DNA from 4 places in the Shewanella sp. MF08487 genome. Region 3 is predicted to be linked to each of the others. Evidence: predicted binding sites of a transcription regulator. Region 3 holds the regulator's gene; each other region holds the start of a gene.

What was found. The regulator sigma-54, encoded in region 3, starts transcription at its own class of promoters, with help from an activator protein. The targets are predictions, from matches to a motif close to GTTGGCACGNNNNTNGNNT.
Region 1: a site for sigma-54 is predicted at 3,047-3,065, ahead of flhA (flagellar biosynthesis protein FlhA). Genes of this name have one in related genera too.
Region 2: a site for sigma-54 is predicted at 2,573-2,591, ahead of ACRN9H_RS13915 (DUF883 domain-containing protein). Genes of this name have one in related genera too.
Region 4: a site for sigma-54 is predicted at 2,043-2,061, ahead of ACRN9H_RS12075 (FimV/HubP family polar landmark protein). Genes of this name have one in related genera too.

The regions. Positions count from the first base shown of each region.
Region 1 is NZ_JBOZPB010000002.1:156,260-161,717, reverse strand. It holds gene flhF (flagellar biosynthesis protein FlhF) at 1-899, opposite strand, end outside; gene flhA (flagellar biosynthesis protein FlhA) at 911-3,010, opposite strand; gene flhB (flagellar biosynthesis protein FlhB) at 3,274-4,404, opposite strand; gene fliR (flagellar biosynthetic protein FliR) at 4,423-5,220, opposite strand; gene fliQ (flagellar biosynthesis protein FliQ) at 5,225-5,458, opposite strand, start outside.
Region 2 is NZ_JBOZPB010000020.1:31,616-37,073, reverse strand. It holds gene ACRN9H_RS13925 (threonine/serine ThrE exporter family protein) at 1-343, shown strand, start outside; gene ACRN9H_RS13920 (hypothetical protein) at 525-2,162, shown strand; gene ACRN9H_RS13915 (DUF883 domain-containing protein) at 2,651-2,974, shown strand; gene ACRN9H_RS13910 (hypothetical protein) at 2,984-3,484, shown strand; gene ACRN9H_RS13905 (hypothetical protein) at 3,487-3,735, shown strand; RNA gene rnpB (RNase P RNA component class A) at 3,964-4,315, opposite strand; gene rsmI (16S rRNA (cytidine(1402)-2'-O)-methyltransferase) at 4,381-5,223, opposite strand; gene ACRN9H_RS13890 (penicillin-binding protein activator) at 5,311-5,458, shown strand, end outside.
Region 3 is NZ_JBOZPB010000030.1:31,521-36,978, forward strand. It holds gene lptA (lipopolysaccharide transport periplasmic protein LptA) at 1-162, shown strand, start outside; gene lptB (LPS export ABC transporter ATP-binding protein) at 159-890, shown strand; gene ACRN9H_RS17410 (RNA polymerase factor sigma-54) at 998-2,476, shown strand; gene hpf (ribosome hibernation promoting factor) at 2,505-2,792, shown strand; gene ptsN (PTS IIA-like nitrogen regulatory protein PtsN) at 2,795-3,238, shown strand; gene rapZ (RNase adapter RapZ) at 3,235-4,089, shown strand; gene ACRN9H_RS17430 (HPr family phosphocarrier protein) at 4,076-4,351, shown strand; gene mgtE (magnesium transporter) at 4,605-5,458, shown strand, end outside.
Region 4 is NZ_JBOZPB010000016.1:22,595-28,052, forward strand. It holds gene priA (primosomal protein N') at 1-2,029, opposite strand, end outside; gene ACRN9H_RS12075 (FimV/HubP family polar landmark protein) at 2,132-3,097, shown strand; gene rpmE (50S ribosomal protein L31) at 3,279-3,491, shown strand; gene ACRN9H_RS12085 (malic enzyme-like NAD(P)-binding protein) at 4,016-5,260, shown strand; gene csrD (RNase E specificity factor CsrD) at 5,445-5,458, shown strand, end outside.

The DNA of each region.
Region 1 (5,458 bases), on a different contig from region 3:
ATTATTTTGCCATAAGTTGCTAATTGCTCATAGGCACCAATACGATAATGATCAGTGGTGATCAAGGCGACATGCTCTGCGCCATGGTGAGCCGCAAAACGTGCAGCAAGTTTAGCTAAGGAAGTCGTTTTACCAACACCTGTTGGTCCAACTAATGCAACAACCCCGCCCTGCCTCACAATATCATCGCCTTGATTATCTAACATATTGGCTAGGCTTTGAGGTAAGGCTCTGACTAATTCTGCTGGCGTATAATGTTGGCTGAGCGCCGCTAATTTATTTGCTACGGCTGGAGAAAACTCGGCCTCGAGTAACTTGGCCTCAAGCATAGCACCAACGGGATCAATACGCTTTTTATGCTCCGTCATTAAAGAAGACACCTGATGCGTCAATAAATTACGCAGTGATGCTAATTCGTCACGCATAGCCTCAATATCAGCGGTCTGCTTTTGAGAGGTTTGTGGTTTTTTATCAAACATAGCAGGTGGTTCACGCCGCTCAGGTTTAGTCGCTGTTGCTGGCGCTTGTAAGCCTTTTGCCCATGCGGGTAATTCAGCGTCAGCTTGCTGATGTGACATTTGTTGATTCAAACGGCTTTGTTGTTTTTCTAATAAAGCCTGTAACGAATCTGCCGGTGCAGCTGGCTTAGCACGGGTTTCAACCCGAACCGGCTGTTTAGCCCCTAATGAGACAAGATCATCACTCACGTCCATAAAGGTCGGCGCTGGCGCAGTTAACGCAGCCTTAGCTTTAGGTTCGTCATAGTCAACTGCGGCGACAATTTCAATACCACCGTTAACTTTTTTATTCGACATAATGACGGCATCTGAGCCGAGTGTTTCTTTCACTTGGGCCAGTGCAGCGCGCATGTCTTTGGCAAAAAATCGTTTAATCTTCACTTATGCGTCCTCTACTGACCCACTGCAGATACAATACGTATTTGCTTCTCATCAGGTATTTCTTGGTAAGAAATGACTCTCAGATTAGGAATAGTATGTTTAACAAAGCGTGACAGCGTCGCGCGTAACATACCTGACGTCAACAATATGGCGGGTTGTCCGACCATTTCTTGCTTCTGAGCAGCATCAGCAAGTGACTGCTGCATACGCTCTGCAAGACCAGGTTCGATATTTGGACCATCTCCACCTGTCGCTTGCATTGACTGATGCAACATCTGTTCCAACTCTGGCGCCAACGTTATGACGGGGATTTCTAGCTCTGGGCCTGAGATTTCCTGAACTATCATGCGTTTCAATGCTATACGCACTGCAGCAGTTAACACTTCCGTATCATTACTCTTGGTGCCGTATTCTAACAAAGTTTGTACTATTGTGCGCAAGTCTCTGACCGAAACACCTTCATTTAATAGGTTTTGCATCACTTTTACGACATGTCCTAACGGCATAATGTCGGGGATAAAGCCATCAACAAGTTTAGGTGAGTGTTTTGCAAGCATATCCATCAGTTGTTGGACTTCTTCATAACCGAGTAACTTAGCAGCATTATTTGTTAGCAATTGACTAATATGGGTTGCTACAACCGTTGCGGCATCAACTACGGTATAACCTAATGTTTGTGCATGCTCACGCAATTCTGGCGCTATCCACACCGCCTCTAAACCAAATGCTGGATCGCGCGTTTCGATACCATCCAGTTTTCCATACACTTGACCAGGGTTGATGGCTAATTCGCAGTCATGGCGAATATCAGCTTCTCCTACGACAACTCCCATTAACGTAATGCGATAGGCATTGGGAGATAAATCTAAATTGTCACGAATATGCACAGCAGGGACCAAGAAACCCAATTCTTGAGAAAGTTTTTTACGCACACCTTTGATGCGGCTAAGTAACTCGCCACCCTGTGCTTTATCGACTAGCGGTATAAGACGATAGCCAACCTCAAGACCTATAGTATCAACATGATGTACATCATCCCAACCCAGTTCCTTCGGTTCTGAATTTTGTCTTTCAATGGGGCCTGATTTAACCTGTTCTAAAGCGACAACGCGTTTAGTCTCATTTCGCTTATAGACAAAATATGCAGCACAAGCCGTTAACACCGCGAAGCTTAAAAATGCCATATGCGGCATACCTGGGACAATTCCCATGACAAACAGTACACCTGCAGCGATACCCAATGACTTATGACTGTCAAACATCTGACTCATCATCATTTGGCCCATATCGCCGGATTCATTTTGACGGGTAACCATTAGTGCCGCGGCAATAGAGAGTAAAAGGCCCGGTATTTGTGCGACGAGTCCATCACCAATCGTCAACAAAGTATAAATTTCGACGGCTTCAGTGAAACTCAAATCATGCTGCACAATCCCGATAATAAAACCACCTAAAATATTGATCACAAGAATCATGATCCCAGCGATTGCATCACCTTTTACAAATTTTGAAGCACCGTCCATCGCACCGTAAAAGTCGGCTTCACGAGTCACTTCTGCCCGGCGAATTCTCGCTTGTTCTTGGTTTAAAGTACCGGCGTTTAAGTCGGCATCAATTGCCATTTGCTTGCCAGGCATAGCATCCAAGGTAAAGCGTGCACTCACTTCAGCAATACGCCCCGCACCTTTAGTGACAACGGCAAAGTTAATAATAATGAGGATAATAAATACAACTAAACCAACTGCATAGTTACCACCAATCACGACAGACCCGAAGGCTTCGATAACCTTACCGGCCGCATCACCACCATTATGGCCTTCGAGTAATACCACTCGAGTTGAGGCTACGTTTAGCGCAAGGCGTAATAGAGTTGCAACTAATAGCACTGTCGGAAAAGCAGCAAAATCTAACGGTCTATCGGTATAAATAGCTACAAGTAAGACGATAAGTGCGAGTGCAATATTAAAAGAGAAGAGTATATCGAGTAAAAATGGGGGAATGGGCAGCACAATCATGGCTAATGAAGCAAGCACAATCAAAGGCGTACCAATGCCTTTGAATGAACTCAGTTTCATTTGTTTTACTTGACCAAGAGTCGCTTTAACATCCATTCGCTATAACCAAAATTTTGACATGTAACAATCGAAAAGCAAAAAATGAGCCAACAAAAACACCGACTGAGTTGAAATTGATATAAACATAACTGACAGACTAAATTATCGGCAAAAATAGATGGGTAGGCCCGCAGAAATAGCTTTAAAAACAGTGCAGAGAGTCATACGACACATAAGGCTTAAGCATTGGTAACGCTATCGACATCTTGAGTGTTACAACTCACCCACTATGAGTTATTTGCGCTATTCACTTCAAAAAATTAATATTTTAATTCATCAGGAATAGGCTGATTAAGTGGAATAGGGATAGGTTTACGGCCACGGCCTTTCTGATACTGTCGTAACTGGAATACATAAGCCAAAATCTGTGCAACCGCGGTAAATAAGCCTTCAGGAATTTGCTGATCTATCTTAGTGGTATGGTAAATTGCTCTAGCAAGCGGCGGCGCAGAAACAATGGTAATATCATGTGAACGCGCAATTTCGCGGATTTTAAAGGCAACATCATCAACACCTTTAGCAATCACAAAAGGCGCTGCTGAACGCTTCACATCATATTTAATAGCCACAGCAAAATGCTCAGGGTTGACCACAATAACATCGGCATTCGGCACTTCAGCCATCATGCGTCGTTGCGCTAATTCACGCTGCATTTGTCGAACTCGTCCTTTAACCTCAGGCTTACCTTCGGTATCTTTATATTCATCCTTGACTTCTTGCTTGGTCATTTTAAGCTGTTTGTTGTGATTCCAAATTTGGAATGGCACATCAATAACAACAATAAATAAAATCGAAGAACATAACAGAATAAACATCCAAATCAGTAAATCTAAAGCATGGTAGACGTTGCCCGGAAGATGGTCACTAGACAACAACATAATATCGTTAAAATAGTAACTTAATAAAAAGTATGCCGAAAAAGCCACGACGGAAAACTTAGCAATACCTTTAGTCAGTTCAACTAATGCTTGCACACCAAACATACGTTTAAAACCCGCTATAGGGCTCATTTTACTGGCTTTAGGCATCATTGCCTTAGTCGAAAAATTAATTCCTCCGAGTAAAATATTCCCGATAAATGCCACAACAACAATCAATAACATAATTTTAGCCATCGGCCAGGCTATTTCGCTTGTAACCACGCCCCATACATTGAACATTTCATTTGTATCAAAAATTTGCGCCCTATCCATGGTAAATACGGTTTCAAACACCCGAACTAAGCTGATGGCTAGACTTGGGCCCAACATATAAAAGCCACTGGCAGCCGAAATTAATACTGCCGCAGTTCCCAGTTCTTTTGAGCGAGCAATCTGGCCTTTTTCCCGCGCCTGTTCTAAACGCCTCCCTGTGGGTTCCTCACTACGTTCGCCACTTGATTCTTCAGCCATTTGCAGCTCCTAATATCATCAGATAAGGCCATCGGCGTTACATTGCAAACTGAGCATATCGCAGAGCAAAAGCTGAGCGGTAGACCAAACCTCATCAAAATGAGCCATGACAGGCGTTAAGGTTAACCAAAGAATAAATAGCCCGCCGATCATAGTGATCGGAAAACCAATAGAGAAAATATTTAATTGCGGCGCGGCGCGGGTCATCACACCAAAGGACAAGTTCACTAATAATAAGGCAATGATTGCCGATATCGACATAGTTAACGCTGCGCCAAACATATACGAACCCCAGTCAGCTAATGCCCGATAACTGGTAAGAGTTAAACCTTGATTGGAAATAGGTAGCGTTTCAAAACTTGCGACCAACATACGGATCATTAACAGATGACCATCGACGGCTAAGAAAATCAACGTCGCAAGCAATAGAAAAAAGTTACCAATGACAGGTGTTTGCTGCCCAGACCCAGGATCAACCATAGAAGCAAAGCCTAAACTGGTTTGCATACCGATAATCTGCCCTGTTAATACAAATACTTGCATCACCATCTGAGTAACAAACCCCATAGCGACACCAATAATAATTTGCTGAGCCGTAATAAATACAGCTCCTAAAGAGAATAATTCGACGTTCTCAACAGGAGGAAGAATAGGAGCAATAGAGAAGGTAATCGCCATGGCTAATAATAAACGCACACGGGCAGGTGTGGTTGCAGCGCCAAATACCACCATCACCATCAGCATACTCGCCACCCGAAATAAGGGCCAAATATACGCTGCAATGGTTTGGGTTATGGTATCGAGCAACACCTCCATTTTATTAGCCTATCACTTGCGGAATGCGATTAACCATCTCGATAAAAAAGTCCATTAGGGTTTGAACCAACCAATGACCCATAAACATTAAACCGAACAGAGTGACTAATAATCGAGGTAAGAAACTTAAGGTTTGCTCGTTAATTGATGTCGCAGCTTGGAATACAGCAACGATAAGCCCAATGCCGAGTCCTGGTAGCACAATAGCCGACACCATCATTACAATAACGGCGAGTGC
Region 2 (5,458 bases), on a different contig from region 3:
GCCTTGGGGTGTATTAGCGGGAATTGTTGCGTTTTTCTCGGCCATGCTGGGTGGACATTATTTTGGTGATTCAGTGGGGATTTTTTTCGGTGCTTTAGCCGTAGGGATTTACTCCAACCTCTTTGCCCGCTGGATGAAAGCACCCGCCTCCATTGCACTGCTGCAAGGTATCGTCATCTTAGTGCCTGGCAGTAAAACCTATATTGGACTCAATGCGTTGATCTCTGGTGAGACCATGCTGAATCAATCACACATTGGATCGCAAATTTTCCTGATTTTTATGTCACTCATTGCAGGACTCATCTTTGCTAATGTCGCCGTACCACCTAGACGAACCTTGTAACAAGTTCAAATCTAGCTACAGCGTATTGCCCAGCGACATTCTTAAGCTAACATTAAGTAAAATAAGAAACTTATTTTACTATTTCCTTGACGAGCAGCCCGTTTCCGTGTGTTATTAAATTGTAAATTGCAGCGTAAAATTATTTTTACTGCAGTCGCCAATTTCATCGGAGTGGCCTTTTATGCAGAAATTCGTCCAGTATGCATGCATCCTACCTTGCTGCATTAGCAGCTGCCTCCATGTTGCCCAAGCAGAAGATGTTAAAGCTGAACATAAGGTTAAACAAACCAAAAAAATCAGCAAGATAGTAGTGGTTAACAACCCCATTTTTGATGAATCCGCTCCGGATGCTTTTTTTATCCACCGCTGGGCTAACGCCCTACATATTAATACTAAAGAATATGTGGTCCTCGATAATCTGACGTTTAACGAAACTGATAGTATTAGCCAAAAAGATCTCGACGAATCCCAGCGACTCCTCCGCGCGGTGCCCTACATTCGCGACGCCAAGGTTTATGTTGCCGAAAAAGATCCCGAAGCCGATACCGATCCAGCACTTGAATCTGTCGTCGTCGAAACCTGGGATAACTGGTCCTTACTCCCGACTGCAAGCTTAAGTAGCTCAGGCGGCGACACCCGCTATTCTTTTGGCGTTAAAGAAGACAACTTGTTTGGAACAGGTATCCGCACCCGCCTCAAATACCAATCTAATGAATCCCGTAATGGTTATGCCTTTGCCTTTGAAGCCCCGATCAGCATTATCGAACACGGTATCCTTGCGGCCGAGTTTTATGATAATAGCGACGGCCAAGCCAAACACGTTTATGTCAGTAAGCCATTCTATTCACTTAATACTAATACCATGTATTCAGCAGAGTTTTTAGATGAGAACCGTATAGATACGCTGAGACAAAATGGGGAGGATGTGAATGAATTCGAGCACACCATTGATTACCTCAATCTACAATATGGCTGGTTAATCAATAAAAACAGTGAACATCTTTCTCGCTTTATTACCGGCGTGACTCAAGATAAACACGAATTCGTCAACACTGAGCTCTATCCTACATCAATGCTCCCCCCAAATAGGGACTTTATGTATCCTTGGGTTGGCTATGAGTTTATCCAAGATGATTTCTATGTACTCAATAACGTGCATCTCATTACTAATAATGAGGACTTTAATCTAGGTTGGCACCACTACATGCAACTCGGCCTAGAAACCAATGACGTAGACGACAACAGCCCTATTGGCTACCACGTTAAATGGCAAAGTGCAGGCGGCTATAAGTTTGATAATCAGCTATGGCTATTGGAAATGGGCGGTACAAGTACCATCGCTACCAGCCAAAAAGACACTTACACAGTGGATATTCAAGCTGAATATTTCTATCAAATTCACCCTAAGTGGACGGCTTATGGTAAAGCTTGGGCTAGCCTTTCACAAAACACTTATCTGGATCTCACCGAAGGACTAGGGGATGAAACTGGCGTGCGCGGTTACCCCAACGAATATCAACAAGGGGATAATCAATGGTTGCTCACCGCAGAGATACGCAACTACCCCAATATTAATTTATACCAACTGGCTGAACTCGGCTGGGCAGTATTTACCGATTTGGGCCAAGCCTCTGGTGGTCAACTCGCCGATAATAACGAAGTCAGCGGCCCACTGGGTAGCATAGGCATTGGTGCGCGGATTTACTCCTCACGCTCTAGCTATGGCAACGTTGCGCATATTGATTTCTCAGTCCCTTACACTGGCGGCGATGCAACCAATAGCTGGGAATGGCGATTCTTAGTAAAGCAAAGTTTTTAAGTATTAACGCGCTCAGCCTTAATCAGGCTGATAAAACCTGCATATTAATAACTACTTTTAAAGAATTAAATTAACTGCAAATAAAAGCACTGCATTAGCACACTATGCCAGAGGCACGACCGATTCACTTAAATTAATAAAGCAAAACATTGCTGACATTTTTCACGATAAATGGTGATCGCAGACGAAATACTGAAACTGACCCAATGTATAAGCATGCCTTAAGCAAAAACTTGAGTATGTTGTCGCCATGCCTTAGTTACAGTACAAAGTACAACCATTATTAATGACGTCCTTTACTTATCACTCGATAGGTAAAAATTACTCAAAATAGGTAACTTCTACAGCAACAGGACTACACCATTTAAGAGGAAACCAGATTAAGCAACTGTTTTATAACACTTATACTATATGGCACATCGATTGCTACCATAGTATTAAGTACAGTATGTTGCTGTATTTTGCAGTGTTTTCCAAGGAGGCTCCCTATGGCCAGCTCAAAAAGTACAACAGATAACGCTACTGCCACTGTAGATTCACTCGTTGCAGCACCCGTTACAGCAAAAGCGGCTGAGGCAACTCATCATGCCGTTGATGCTGTAGCAGTAAAAGCTGCTGCCGCTGAAGATACATTACGGAAAACAGCCGCTAGTTCGCAAGAAACCCTTGCCCACAAGCAAGAAGAAGTCAAACAGCAGCTGCACAACTCATACAGTAAAACACGTGAGTTTGCCGTACAAAACCCACTCGCCACTGCGGGGATCGCGTTTGCAGCGGGTGCACTGTTCACGGCTTTACTACGTCGTCGCTAAGGTAACGTTATGCAGAGCCGTGAAAGTTCTGACGCTCCTGCGCAAAAACCAACTCAACCTGTTGATACGGGTACGGGGCAGGCTGCACCTACGCAGTCGCCCCCAAATAGCGCGGTAGAGCAAGCTATAGAACAGCTGTCATTGATAGCTGCGCTGGGTCATTCAGCAAAGCAAAACTATATTAATCAGTTAATGCTGGTTGAGAAAATAGCTAACGCAGAATGGCAGTTAACTGGGCGCAGCCTAATCATTGCTGCGGCGTTAGTGGTTTGCTTTGGCGCTGGTATAATCCTATTTTGGGGTAGTATTTTATTAGTACTAGGTTATTTGCTATTTCAACTGAGTCACTCAGTGTTGATCACCGCATCTACTTTAGTGATATTGCAATTTATTCTATTGTTTTGGTGCTGGCGCAGTCTTAGTTATGTGCTTTCACAAGCCGGTTTTTCAAATACTTGGCAACAGATACGCCTTTTGTTCTTTAACGGCACAACAAGAACAGGAAACTAAACATGCTCATTCAACGATTACTGAAAAAAAAGCAGGTAAGGCTCGCTGAACTAACGGAGCAAAGCCGAATTCAAAATGAACAATTACAGGTAAATAGCCAATTATTGGGACAACATATTCGTATTTTTATGGGGTCAACGCCTGGCTTAATGATGAGTTTCGGTCTTGGTTGCTTATTTCAACTGCGCCATAACAGTACCGTCAAATTAGTGCGTAGTCTGTTTGGTTTGCGATGGATAACCAAACTCTAACTATCTAACAAAATAAGTATTTAACAAAATATTTTAGAAAGGCTTCGGGTGAAGCGAGTGCAGTAGCTCAGTATTAAAATGAGTATGCAGCAAAGCATAAATACAAACTGTATGACTGTAACGATAGAGATGAACAACAGGCTTGAGTGAAACGGCTAAGATATGGATAAATATTTAAATAATAAAAAGCCCGTTTGTCTCTAGAGACAAACGGGCTTTTTATTGAATGAGGTGAGTTGGCCGATAAGCCGGGTCCTGTCTAGGACAGTCATTCATCTAGGCCTGCAATCGCTCACAGGCTCAAGCGACCTACCCGGTTCCAACGCGAGCCACGCCATACGGAACCCTATTTGGTCTTGCTCCGGGTGGAGTTTACCTTGCTACGAACTATTGCTAGCCGCACGGTGCGCTCTTACCGCACCCTTTCACCCTTACCGACCTGATAAATCAGGCAGGCGGTCTACTCTCTGTTGCACTTGTCGTCGGTTCGCACCGCCCAGGCGTTACCTGGCACCCCGCTCTTTGGAGCCCGGACTTTCCTCCCCGTTCTATTGAACGCGGCGACTGTCTGGCCAACTCGGCGCGGATTATAGCCTAAGCTACCCTGATGCACCATAGATAATCCGCTCGTGGTAGTTTTAGCGCTTATAAATCAGACTCTAGGCCGTATTTATACAAAGCATTCTTTTTAAGCCCATGAATTTGCGCTGCAATTGCAGCAGCTTTCTTCAGAGGCAATTCTTCGCACAAGAGTTTAAGCGTATTAATCGCCACCGTGGGGATGCCTTCGTCATCACTCACATGGTGACCATGGACCATCAGCACGATTTCGCCCTTTTGCTGGTTAGGATCTGTGCTCACTTTAGCGAGCACCTCAGAAACAGGGCCAGATAAAAAAGTTTCAAAGGTTTTAGTCACTTCACGCGCCATCACGACATGACGATCAGCGCCCAGCACTTCAACCATAGTCGTTAAGCTATGCTCGATGCGGTGTGGTGACTCATAAAAAATCAGCGTGCGCGGATCTTCTTTCAGTGCCAATAACTTATCGGCGCGAGCTTTTTCTTTTGATGGTAGAAATCCTTCAAAAGTAAAACGGTCTGATGGCAAACCAGAGGCACTTAAGGCGGTAATCGCCGCACAAGGGCCCGGCAAAGGGATCACATTAAAGCCTGATTGACGCACATGGGAGACTAAATGGTACCCAGGATCGGAAATCAATGGCGTACCCGCATCTGAAATTAGGGCAATCGATTGACCCGCAGCTAATTGGTCCACTATCCACTGGGCACGTGCGCGCTCGTTATGATCATGCAACGCCGTAGTTTTTGTGGTAATTCCGAAATGACTCAATAACTTACCACTGTGGCGGGTATCTTCACAGGCGATTAATGAAACCTGATTCAGCACCTCTATTGCCCGTGAGCTCATATCGCCCAAATTACCTATGGGAGTAGGAACTATGTAGAGTGCGACACTTTGGTCCATATATACCTCTGTAATGACATGCCAAGACTTTCGTCAAGCGCGAGAGAAGGTTAAACTAGAGGTCGCATCTTACCAGAGTGAAGCCCAGTGTTAAAAAGCCTGAATACAACTAAGTTCGTTTCCGTGGCCATTTTATCGTTAATCTTGGCGGGTTGTGGTGTTTCATCGCCCAATCCCACTGGAACGACCGCGACGGTTGCGACCTCATTAGCATCCGCCCCCTTGGCGGCAAATG
Region 3 (5,458 bases):
AATTTGATCCGCTACAATATTATCCAACAAAAATTAATTGCCGAAAGTACTGGCAGCGGTGACGATCGCGTGATCACAATTATTCAGCCAGAAAGCTATCAAGATGATGTAAAGCCTAATACGCCAACTGATAAACCTGTTAAAAAGCAGGATCCTCAATGACACAGATCACTCTAAGAGCACAAAACTTAGCGAAAAGTTATAAGAGCCGCCAAGTCGTTAAAGATGTCAGTTTGACGGTAAAAACCGGTCAAGTTGTTGGTCTACTCGGCCCAAACGGAGCCGGTAAAACCACGACCTTTTACATGGTTGTCGGGTTGGTAAAGAGCGATAAAGGACATATTTTTATCGATGATCATGATTTAACCGCTGACCCTATGCACTTACGTGCCCGCAAAGGCATTGGTTACTTACCGCAGGAAGCCAGTATCTTTCGTAAGCTGAGCGTACATGACAACATTATGGCTGTACTACAAACTCGCAAAGAATTAACGAAAGAACAAAGAGATGAAGAATTAGAACATCTGCTTGAAGAGTTCCATATCACCCATATACGTGACAGCCAAGGTATGTCGTTGTCTGGTGGCGAGCGTCGCCGTGTAGAAATTGCACGGGCTTTAGCAGCTAATCCTAAGTTCATTTTACTTGATGAACCTTTTGCTGGCGTCGATCCGATTTCAGTTATCGACATCAAGAAAATTATTGAGCAGCTTAAAAGTCGTGGCCTTGGTGTACTAATTACCGACCACAATGTTCGCGAGACATTAGATGTGTGTGAACATGCCTATATTGTCAGTCACGGAAACCTAATCGCAGAAGGAACTCCGGCAGAGATCTTAGACAATCAGCAGGTTAGGGCTGTGTACTTAGGTGAACAATTCAGGCTATAGTTAACCAAAGGGAGTCGATGGTCGTTAATTATACCACCATCCGGCTCGACTCAAGAGGGTAATCAGCGACCCCATCTAACAATAATAACTTAGGGATCTGCGGTAACATGAAAGCGTCACTCCAGCTCAAACTGGGTCAACAGTTAACCATGACGCCACAATTACAGCAGGCAATTCGTCTGTTGCAACTATCGTCATTAGAACTGCAGCAAGAGATCCAGCAAGCCTTAGATTCTAATCCCCTTCTCGAGCTGGAAGAGGATCAATTCGACGCAACTAAAGACCCTGTAAACCAAACGCTATCGGATACCGATTTCAGTGAATCCGTCGCTCCGCCACCAGAAAAAGACAGCTCTACCGTCGACACCGCAGAATCTTTAACTCAAGAATCCATGCCGGACGATCTTCCCATGGACACGACTTGGGATGAAGTATTTACCGCGTCACCTAACTCAGGTCCAGGTGGGAGTCGCGAAGACGATATGCCCTTTCAAGGTGAGACTAGCGACGGTTTATATGAGCACTTAGAATGGCAAAAAAATCTCACCCCCTTTTCTGAAACCGATTTAGCCATTGCGACCGCCATTATCGAAGCAATAAACGATCAAGGTTATCTCACTCAAAGCACTGAAGAAATTCTGGAAGCTATAGGTAACCCAGAGGTCGAACTTGACGAAGTCGAAGCCGTGCTTAAACGTATTCAACATTTCGACCCAATAGGTGTTGCCGCCAGAGATTTAAGCGAATGCCTGCTGATCCAACTGTCACACTTTGCGCCCGATACGCCCCATCTTGATAACGCCCGCATGCTGATTAAAGATCATTTAGATCTCATTGCGGCACGTGACTTTAGATTATTGATGCGTAAGACTAAGCTCAAAGAAGATGAGTTAAGAGACGGCATAACGCTCATCCAAACTCTTAATCCTCGCCCGGGTTTATTGATTACCCCCAACGAGGACGAATATGTTATTCCCGATGTATCAGTGTCAAAGAAAAATGGCCGCTGGGTCGTTGAACTTAACCCTGATAACATGCCTAAAATCAATGTAAATCAACATTATGCCTCTATGGCGCGCAGCTCTAAAAACCAAGCCGACAGCCAATTTATTCGTGGGCATCTGCAAGAGGCTAAATGGTTTATTAAAAGTTTAGAAAGTCGCAACGATACCCTGCTGAAAGTGGCGAACTGTATTGTCCAATACCAACAAGGCTTCTTTGAATATGGTGAAGAAGCGATGAAACCTATGGTACTTAACGATATTGCCGAAGCAGTCGAGATGCATGAGTCCACCATCTCGCGGGTGACCACCCAAAAATACATGCATACCCCAAAGGGGCTTTTTGAACTAAAATACTTCTTCTCTAGCCATGTTGGTACGGATGATGGTGGTGAATGTTCATCAACGGCAATCAGAGCCTTTATTAAAAAACTGGTTGCAGCAGAAAATCAGAAAAAACCATTAAGTGACAGTAAGATGGCACAACTTCTGGCAGAACAGGGAATAAATGTAGCACGCAGAACCATTGCGAAATATCGAGAAGCCATGCTTATTCCCCCTTCTAATCAGCGTAAGAGTTTATAACCTACAGTGAATATCGGAGGACGTTTCTATGCACATACACCTAGTTGGGCACCATATTGAAATTACCGAATCGTTACGCGCATATGTAGAAGAAAAGTTTTCAAAACTTGAACGCCATTTCGAACAGATCAATAATGTGCACGTTGTGCTCAATGTTGAGAAAATAAAACAAATTGCTGAAGCGAGGATAAACCTCATCGGTGGTGAAGTATTTGCTACTGCCGAGCATACTGATATGTATGCAGCTATAGACGCCCTGATAGACAAACTTGATCGTCAGGTTATTAAACACAAAGAGAAGTTAACAAAACACTAATAATGGAACTTTGTAGCATACTGCGGCCGGAGTGCACGACCTGCGCCACTCCGGGCAGCAAAAAAAAAGTACTGGAACTCATCAGCGACCTAGTCGCTGCCCAGTACCCGACCCTCTCATCTCAAGAGATATTCGAAAGCCTAGTGGCGCGCGAAAAGGTGGGGAGCACAGGTATAGGTAACGGTATCGCCATTCCACATGGTCGATTAGCCGATATAGATAAGCCCATTGCCGTACTTATTAAGTGCGAAGAGCCAATTGCATTTGATGCTATTGATAAGCAACCGGTTGATATTTTATTTGCATTACTGGTGCCTGCTGACCAATGTCAGCAGCACTTAAGCACCTTGTCTTGCATGGCCGAAAAACTGAGTGATAAGCAAATATTGAAACAATTACGCAAGACACATGATGAAGCAGAACTCTATCAGGTAATCACGGGATGAAACTGGTCATAGTGTCAGGCCGCTCAGGTTCAGGTAAATCCGTCGCCCTTAGAGTACTCGAAGATCTCGGCTATTATTGCGTTGATAATCTTCCGCTACCGCTAATCGGTGCGTTACTTGATCAGCTTAAAGGCAGTAACGATCTCGTCGCCATCAGTGTCGACGTACGTAACCTGCCTGAGCAAGATAAAATATTGACTAAACAGCTCGAAAGTCTGCCACCAGGCACAGAACTAACGAGTTTCTTTCTTAACTCTAGCGATAAAGTTTTGCTCAAGCGTTACAGCGAAACCCGTCGCCTTCATCCTTTATCCAAGAGCCAAGTTTCATTGCAAGAAGCAATAAAACAAGAAGGTAAACTGCTCGAGCCGATGTCACAACTGGTCGATCACTACATAGATACTTCAAATCTGAATATTTATGATTTGAGCGACCAAGTGAGGCAAATCCTGCTTGGCAGTGTCGATAAAGAATTAGTGATTAACTTTGAATCCTTTGGGTTTAAACATGGTATGCCAACAGAAGCAGACTTTATGTTTGATGTGCGCTTCTTACCTAACCCTCATTGGGAATTAGCGCTGCGCCCACTAACAGGCTTAGATGAACCCGTGGCTGAGTTTTTGAATCGTCAACCACTGGTTAATAAACTCATCTGGCAAATCGAGAATTTACTCGAAACTTGGTTGCCACACCTTGAGCGTAACAACCGCAGCTACTTAACTGTGGCCATTGGTTGTACTGGCGGACAGCACCGATCGGTTTACGTTGCAGAGCAATTAGCTAAACGCTTTAGCAATAGTAAACACCAAGTTTATGCGCGCCATCGAGAGCTGAATAATGCCAAAGCTTGAGCGTGAGATAACCATCTGCAATAAACTCGGATTACATGCCCGTGCCGCCACTAAATTGGTGGTACTGGCATCTGAGTTTAATGCGGTGATTACCTTGATCCAAGGCAATAAACAGGCATCGGCTGCCAGCGTGCTCGGCTTATTGATGCTTGAGACTGGTATGGGTAAAACCATTAAACTGATTGCTGAAGGCCCAGATGCACAGCCTGCTCTAGATGCCATTTGCGCCTTAATCGACGCTAAGTTTGACGAAGCCAGTTAGTTTTACTTTATCTTGATCACTCCACAGTTGGTGTCAGAAATTGACTTTTTAGACACTGCATCAGATTTGTCGCTCGACGGCATAAGCTAAGGGACTTTACACTAGCGAACATTGCCGCTGCCCCATAATTTAAGCCACTCTTTATGCGCCTTAGTTCATGCAAACCCGCATATTCTATGCAAGAACAAATCGTCACTAAGCCAAGCTCAAGCTGTTACACACTCAACCCTAGTTGCCGCACAATGGAGGACAAATGCCCGTAGACAATACCGAAAACGATCACCCCGGACATAGTCTTGACCAGTTAAACCAAGCATTAAGTAGTGGTATGTTTGTGCATGTGCGTAACATGCTACAGAAAATGGCCGCCTCCGATATTGCGCTAATTTTAGAATCATCGCCGCCAGATGTTAGACAAGTACTATGGCAATTGATCGATCAAGAACACATAGGCGACATACTCGATGAATTGAGCGAAGAGCTAAAAGATCCACTGATCCGCAGCATGAGTCCTGAACGAGTAGCAAAAGCAACCGCAAGTATGGACACCGATGACCTTGCCTATGTTTTACGTAGTCTACCCGACGCCGTTTATAAACAAGTGTTGCAATCAATGACGGAACAAAACCGTCATAGGGTTGAACAGGCCTTATCTTATCCCGATGAGACCGCCGGCAGCTTAATGAACACAGATACTGTGACCTTAAGACCCGATGTCAATATCGATGTAGTGCTACGTTATCTTCGTCAACGAGGCAACTTGCCCGATACCACGGATACACTTTATGTTGTTGATAAAAAAGATAAAGTTCTTGGCGGCGTTAGACTCGCAGATTTACTCACCTGCGCGCCAAACACAACAATCCGCAATATTATGGATCCTGATATTGAGAGCATTCCGGTCAGTATGTCTGACAGTGAGGTGGCAAAAAAATTCGAACGTAATGACTGGGTCTCCGCGCCTGTCGTCGATAATGATGGCAAGCTGCTCGGACGTATCACTATCGATGATGTGGTCGATGTTATCCGTGAAGATGCAGAACACTCGATGATGGGTATGGCAGGTATGGACGATGATGAGGATACTTTTGGCCCAGTGCTTAAAAG
Region 4 (5,458 bases), on a different contig from region 3:
GCGCTGGCATAGGGCCAATCACCTCAAATTCTTTATCTTGGGGCAAGAGCGCGGCAAAGGCGTTGAGAAAGTTATCGGCATCACTGGCTAAATGCGCTTCGGCGCGCACCAACACCATGTGCCATGCTGGCGGCAGCAGCGCTTGTTGACGCTCTTTTAGCTGGCTGCGAGCAAACTCGCCATAACCGCGGTGCAGTAAATCCCGCAAAATGGGATTGTCACTCTGGTGAGTTTGCAATAATACCGTGCCGGGTTTACTGGCGCGGCCCGCACGACCGGCGACTTGGGTATAAAGTTGTCCAAAACGCTCGGGCGCACGGAAGTCGGCACTAAATAAGGCACCATCGACATCGAGTAATCCAACAAGCGTGACATCAGGAAAGTGGTGGCCTTTGGCGAGCATTTGTGTGCCCACTAAGATTTTATATTCCCCCTTATGAATCGCATTTAAGTGGGTTTCTAGTGAACCTTTAAGGCGGGTGGTATCTCGGTCGATACGCACCACCGGATGTTTAGGAAACTCCAGTTGCAGCGCTTCGGCGAGCTGTTCTGTGCCTATGCCTTGGCCCATCAACATAGTGCTGCCACATTTGTGACATTGCTTGGGGATAGCGTATTGATTGCCACAATGATGGCAGCAAATTTCGCCAAGGGATTGATGTACCGTGAAAAACGCGTCGCAGCGGTCGCATTCGTGTAAGTGCCCACACTCGTGGCAAAGCAGGGCTGGTGCGAAGCCGCGGCGATTGAGAAACAACAAGACTTGGTTGCCTGCGTCTAAATGCAGGCGGATTTCGTTCAGTAACGGCACTGACATACCGGCTTTCAGCGGCATATTTTTAATGTCGATAATGCCTTGGCGCACTTTTTTAGCTGCACCTGCGCGTTCACCCAGTTGTAAATGATGGTAACGTCCGCTTAAGGCATTTTGTAGACTTTCGAGTGAGGGCGTCGCTGTGCCCAAAATCACCGGAATCGCTTCTAAATGGCCACGCATAACTGCCAAGTCGCGGGCATGATAACCCACACCTTCCTGTTGCTTGAAGCTACTGTCGTGTTCTTCATCGAGTATGATGATGCCGGGATACGCCATAGGTGTGAACAAGGCTGAGCGGGTGCCGATAATGATTGCAGCCTGACCACAGCGGGCTTGGCGCCATGCTTCGAGTCTCTGATTGTCGGTTAACCCTGAATGCAAAATGGCAACATTGACTTTGAAGCGGCGCTTAAAGCGATTGATTGTCTGGGGTGTTAAGCCGATTTCAGGCACTAAAATTAACGCTTGTTTGCCTTGCTTGAGGATTTCTTCGAGTACAGCAAGATAGACTTCCGTTTTACCCGAACCGGTAATGCCTTCTAATAAAGTACAGTGATATCCTTGCTGTAAGTTTAAGGTCGCAACCGCGACGGCCTGTTCTTTATTCAGTTTATGTGGCGTTTCGTCCATTTCAAGTGTGGTACGCCAGTCCAGATTAAGCTCGGCGATTTTCTCATGGCGCGCCACCCAGCCTTTATCTTCGAGGGCTTTCAGTGCCGCTTTACTGATGTCTAAGCTAATGACTTCTTCTTGGGTTAAGTTGGCTGATTTTAGCAACTCGAGTAATTTCTTTTGAGCGGGCGCGCGCTTAACCGCTTCTGGCGCAATATTTTGGCCTATTTCGGTTAATTGCCAAAATTGGATTTTTTGCGGCGCGGCATCGAGCCCTTTACGCAGAGCCACAGGTAGAGCTTGGGTTAGCATCTGCCCTTGGCTGCAAAAATAGTACCTCGCAGCCCAAAGGGTTAATTTATAGAGTGATTCAGGCAACAAAGGTTTATCGTCGATAAACTCAAGCACGGACTTAATTTGCTTAGGGGCTAAGCTGCACGTATCTGTGATACCTGTGACTAATCCGATTAATTGTTGACGACCGAAGGGGACTTTAACGCGCACGCCTATCTGCGGTGTACTAGGATAAGTTTCGGGTACGCGGTAGCTAAAGGTTTGCCGCATAGGCACAGGTAACGCAACTTCGACAAACAATGACATATGCAGGCAAGTCTTAGGCAAGAATGTGGTTTAGTGTACTCAGCGCGGCAGGCTAGGGCTAGCCCTAATGATGGTTTACCAAGGATAGTTAAGAGCAAATAAATGACTAATATAGTGAAATCATTAGGTCTACTGGCTTTAGTGTGTAGCGCGCCGAGCATGGCACAAGTCTCCCATGTGAGCGTTAACAGCCGTATGTTTGAGTTAGGAGGTTATCCTAAACTCAGGGTGAATGTGATTGCTGACAATCAAGATATGTCGCGCTTAGAGTTTGTGGTGGTGCAAGCTGGCGGCGAAGAAAAGTTAATGGTTGAGGAGCTTAATCGCTTTCTAGTGTTACTGACGGGCGTTGAAGATGTGAAGGATAGCAGCGCTAAACTCTTAGTGAGAGAATATCGCCTTGATCGATGGTATGACGTCAAAAGTATCAATTTATTTGGTGCCGTTAGATCAACCTCGATAGCCAAAACAGCAACTGCGACAGCAGCAGGGACTAAAACGACTACCGCACCGACTCCCAAACGTATTGCTACCGCCGTTGAGCCGCCTACCAAAACGATGGCCGAATCAGCGTTACTCACCGATAAAAGCCCCACGACTTTAAATCCCCAATCGAATGAGCCTGTAGTGGCAGCCGCTGTAGGGTTTAACTTTTCTGATACTGCTCTTGGGCAAAAAGTGCCCGTTGCCGCTGCAGATAAAATGCTTAACGCAGCCGATAGCGTTATGCAGGCAGAAACCTTGGTGGCAGTGAATGATGAGCATAAACGACTGCAGGCCAATAATGCTCAAAGCGCCTCTCCGCCGCTTGAACATTGTCAGTTAACGTATGTCGCAGGTGAGACGCTATGGCGCACGGCCAATCGCTATGCAAAGGATTGGAACGTGAGCGTTTATGGTGCGATGCTGGCGATTTATGAGGCAAACCCTGCTGCTTTCTCGAAGAATAAAATCAACGCACTCAAGAGTAATGCGGTGCTAGCTTGCCCTTCGAAAATAATTTTAGCGCAGTATGCCAATGCGCAAGAGGCAAAGGCGTTGTTTGAGGCGAAAGAAGCCGGAAAATAAAGTGGCAAATCAACATGAAAAATAGACGGTTTTAACCACTAAATGCTCAGATAATCTACTTGTATCCGTCAGGGCTATGCTGTAACATTCTGCGCCCTAAACATATTGTTATTAACATGCATGTGGTATCCGACTACGGGTTGGAAGAGCGACATGGCCTTACACTTTTGAGGTAACCCCAATGAAACCAGGTATTCACCCAACATACGCTATCATCACTGCAAACTGTACTTGTGGTAACGTTATCAAAGTAAACTCTACTGCTGGTAAAGATTTACACTTAGACGTATGTGGTGCTTGTCACCCATTCTATACTGGTACACAAAAAGTTGTTGATACTGGCGGTCGTATCGACAAGTTCAACAAGCGCTTTGGTGCACTTGCAAAGAAATAATTACAATTGTAATTATTCTAAAAAAAGGCGCCTTCGGTGCCTTTTTACTTTTTGTCATTGGTTATTCTCAATCCTCTAGCGCTATATAAAACACCCATCTGGTATGGCTTCACTCAATAAATCACCAATATATCCAATATCTATAATTCAAATTAGTTATTCTACTTTTTTATAGTATTTAAGGATAAGATAAACAGGCTAACAGTTAGATATTGTAATTTAACCAAAATTACGCCTGTAAACCTGCTGTAACTCGCATCATATCGATAAAATATATGTTTTTTTTCTACAGTAATTAATAATAAATGTCGCTTTATTAGATGAGATAAGTTTATAAAATTAAGCTTAGAGGATCTATTTGCCTGCTAAGATGAAAATTATGAATATCTTATTTTAAAAGTCGCTTTATTGGCGTATCTTACCTCGACCAGCAAGACTATTTATATCGCCCTTATAAGAGGCTAAATAGGTGTTGGTCGACCTTACGTTCATAACTTATAAATGCCGCATTTCAGGATTTTAAAATGTCAGATATTCGTCAACAAGCACTCGATTATCATGAATTCCCCGTTCCAGGAAAAACCGCAGTTTGTTTAACTAAACCAGCCGAAACGAGTCACGATCTTGCCTTAGCTTATAGTCCAGGAGTGGCTGAGCCAGTACGTGAAATCGCGGCTAATCCTGACAATGCCTATCGTTATACCAATAAAGGTAATACGGTTGCCGTGATTACTAATGGTACCGCTATCTTAGGTCTAGGTAATTTAGGCCCTTTGGCATCTAAACCTGTAATGGAAGGTAAGGCATTATTATTCAAGCATTTTGCGAATATTGATTCGACGGATATTGAAATTACGCATAATACGCCTGAAGAATTTATTAATACCGTTGCTGCGATTGCAGACACTTTTGGTGGTATTAATCTTGAAGATATTAAAGCACCAGAATGCTTTATTATTGAGCGCGAATTGATTGCCCGTTGTAAAGTGCCTGTATTCCATGACGATCAACACGGCACCGCAATCGTGACCGCTGCGGGTATGATCAATGCGCTGGAAATTCAAGGTAAGTTGATTCGCGACGCGATCTTTGTGTGTATGGGAGCCGGTGCCGCCGCCATAGCTTGTATGACTATGCTGGTAAAGTGTGGTGCGAATCGCGCTAACATTTATATGCTAGATACTAAAGGTGTTATTCATTCTGGCCGCACAGACCTTAATGAATATAAAGCATTGTTTGCGAATGATACCGATAAACGTACGCTGCTTGATGCCATTAAGGGCGCGGATGTGTTTTTAGGTTTATCTGGACCTGACGTGATTGGTGCAGAAGAAGTCGCATTAATGGCTGATAAGCCAGTAATATTTGCCTGTTCTAATCCAGACCCTGAAATTACACCAGCACTTGCCCATGCAACACGTAGTGATCTAATTATGGGTACGGGCCGTAGTGATTATCCAAACCAAGTTAATAATGTCCTCTGTTTTCCGTTTATTTTCCGCGGTGCATTAGATGTACGTGCCTCATGTATTAATGATGAGATGAAAATTGCTGCTGTCTATGCGATTGCGGGACTGGCAAAAGAAGCGGTACCATCAAGCGTATTAAAGGCTTACCCTAACGTGACGTCATTAAGTTTCGGTACTGAGTATGTGCTGCCAAAACCGATGGACCCACGCTTATTGCCAGTAGTCGCACGTGCTGTTGCACAAGCGGCTATTGACTCTGGGGTTGCTGTTATTACGACTTTGCCCCAATACGCCGACTAAACAAAAAGTTCTGACTACATAAAAAAGAGACTTATGAGTCTCTTTTTTATTTCTAGGTTTGGGTTAAGTTACCGCACCTTAGTTGCCTTTTGGGTTAGGCTACTGAATAATCAGCAGATAGATTTGTTAATCTTATGTTGAAATATTTTCGATAATTATAATAATCCTGCAGGATAGCGGATAGATGAAATTCACTCG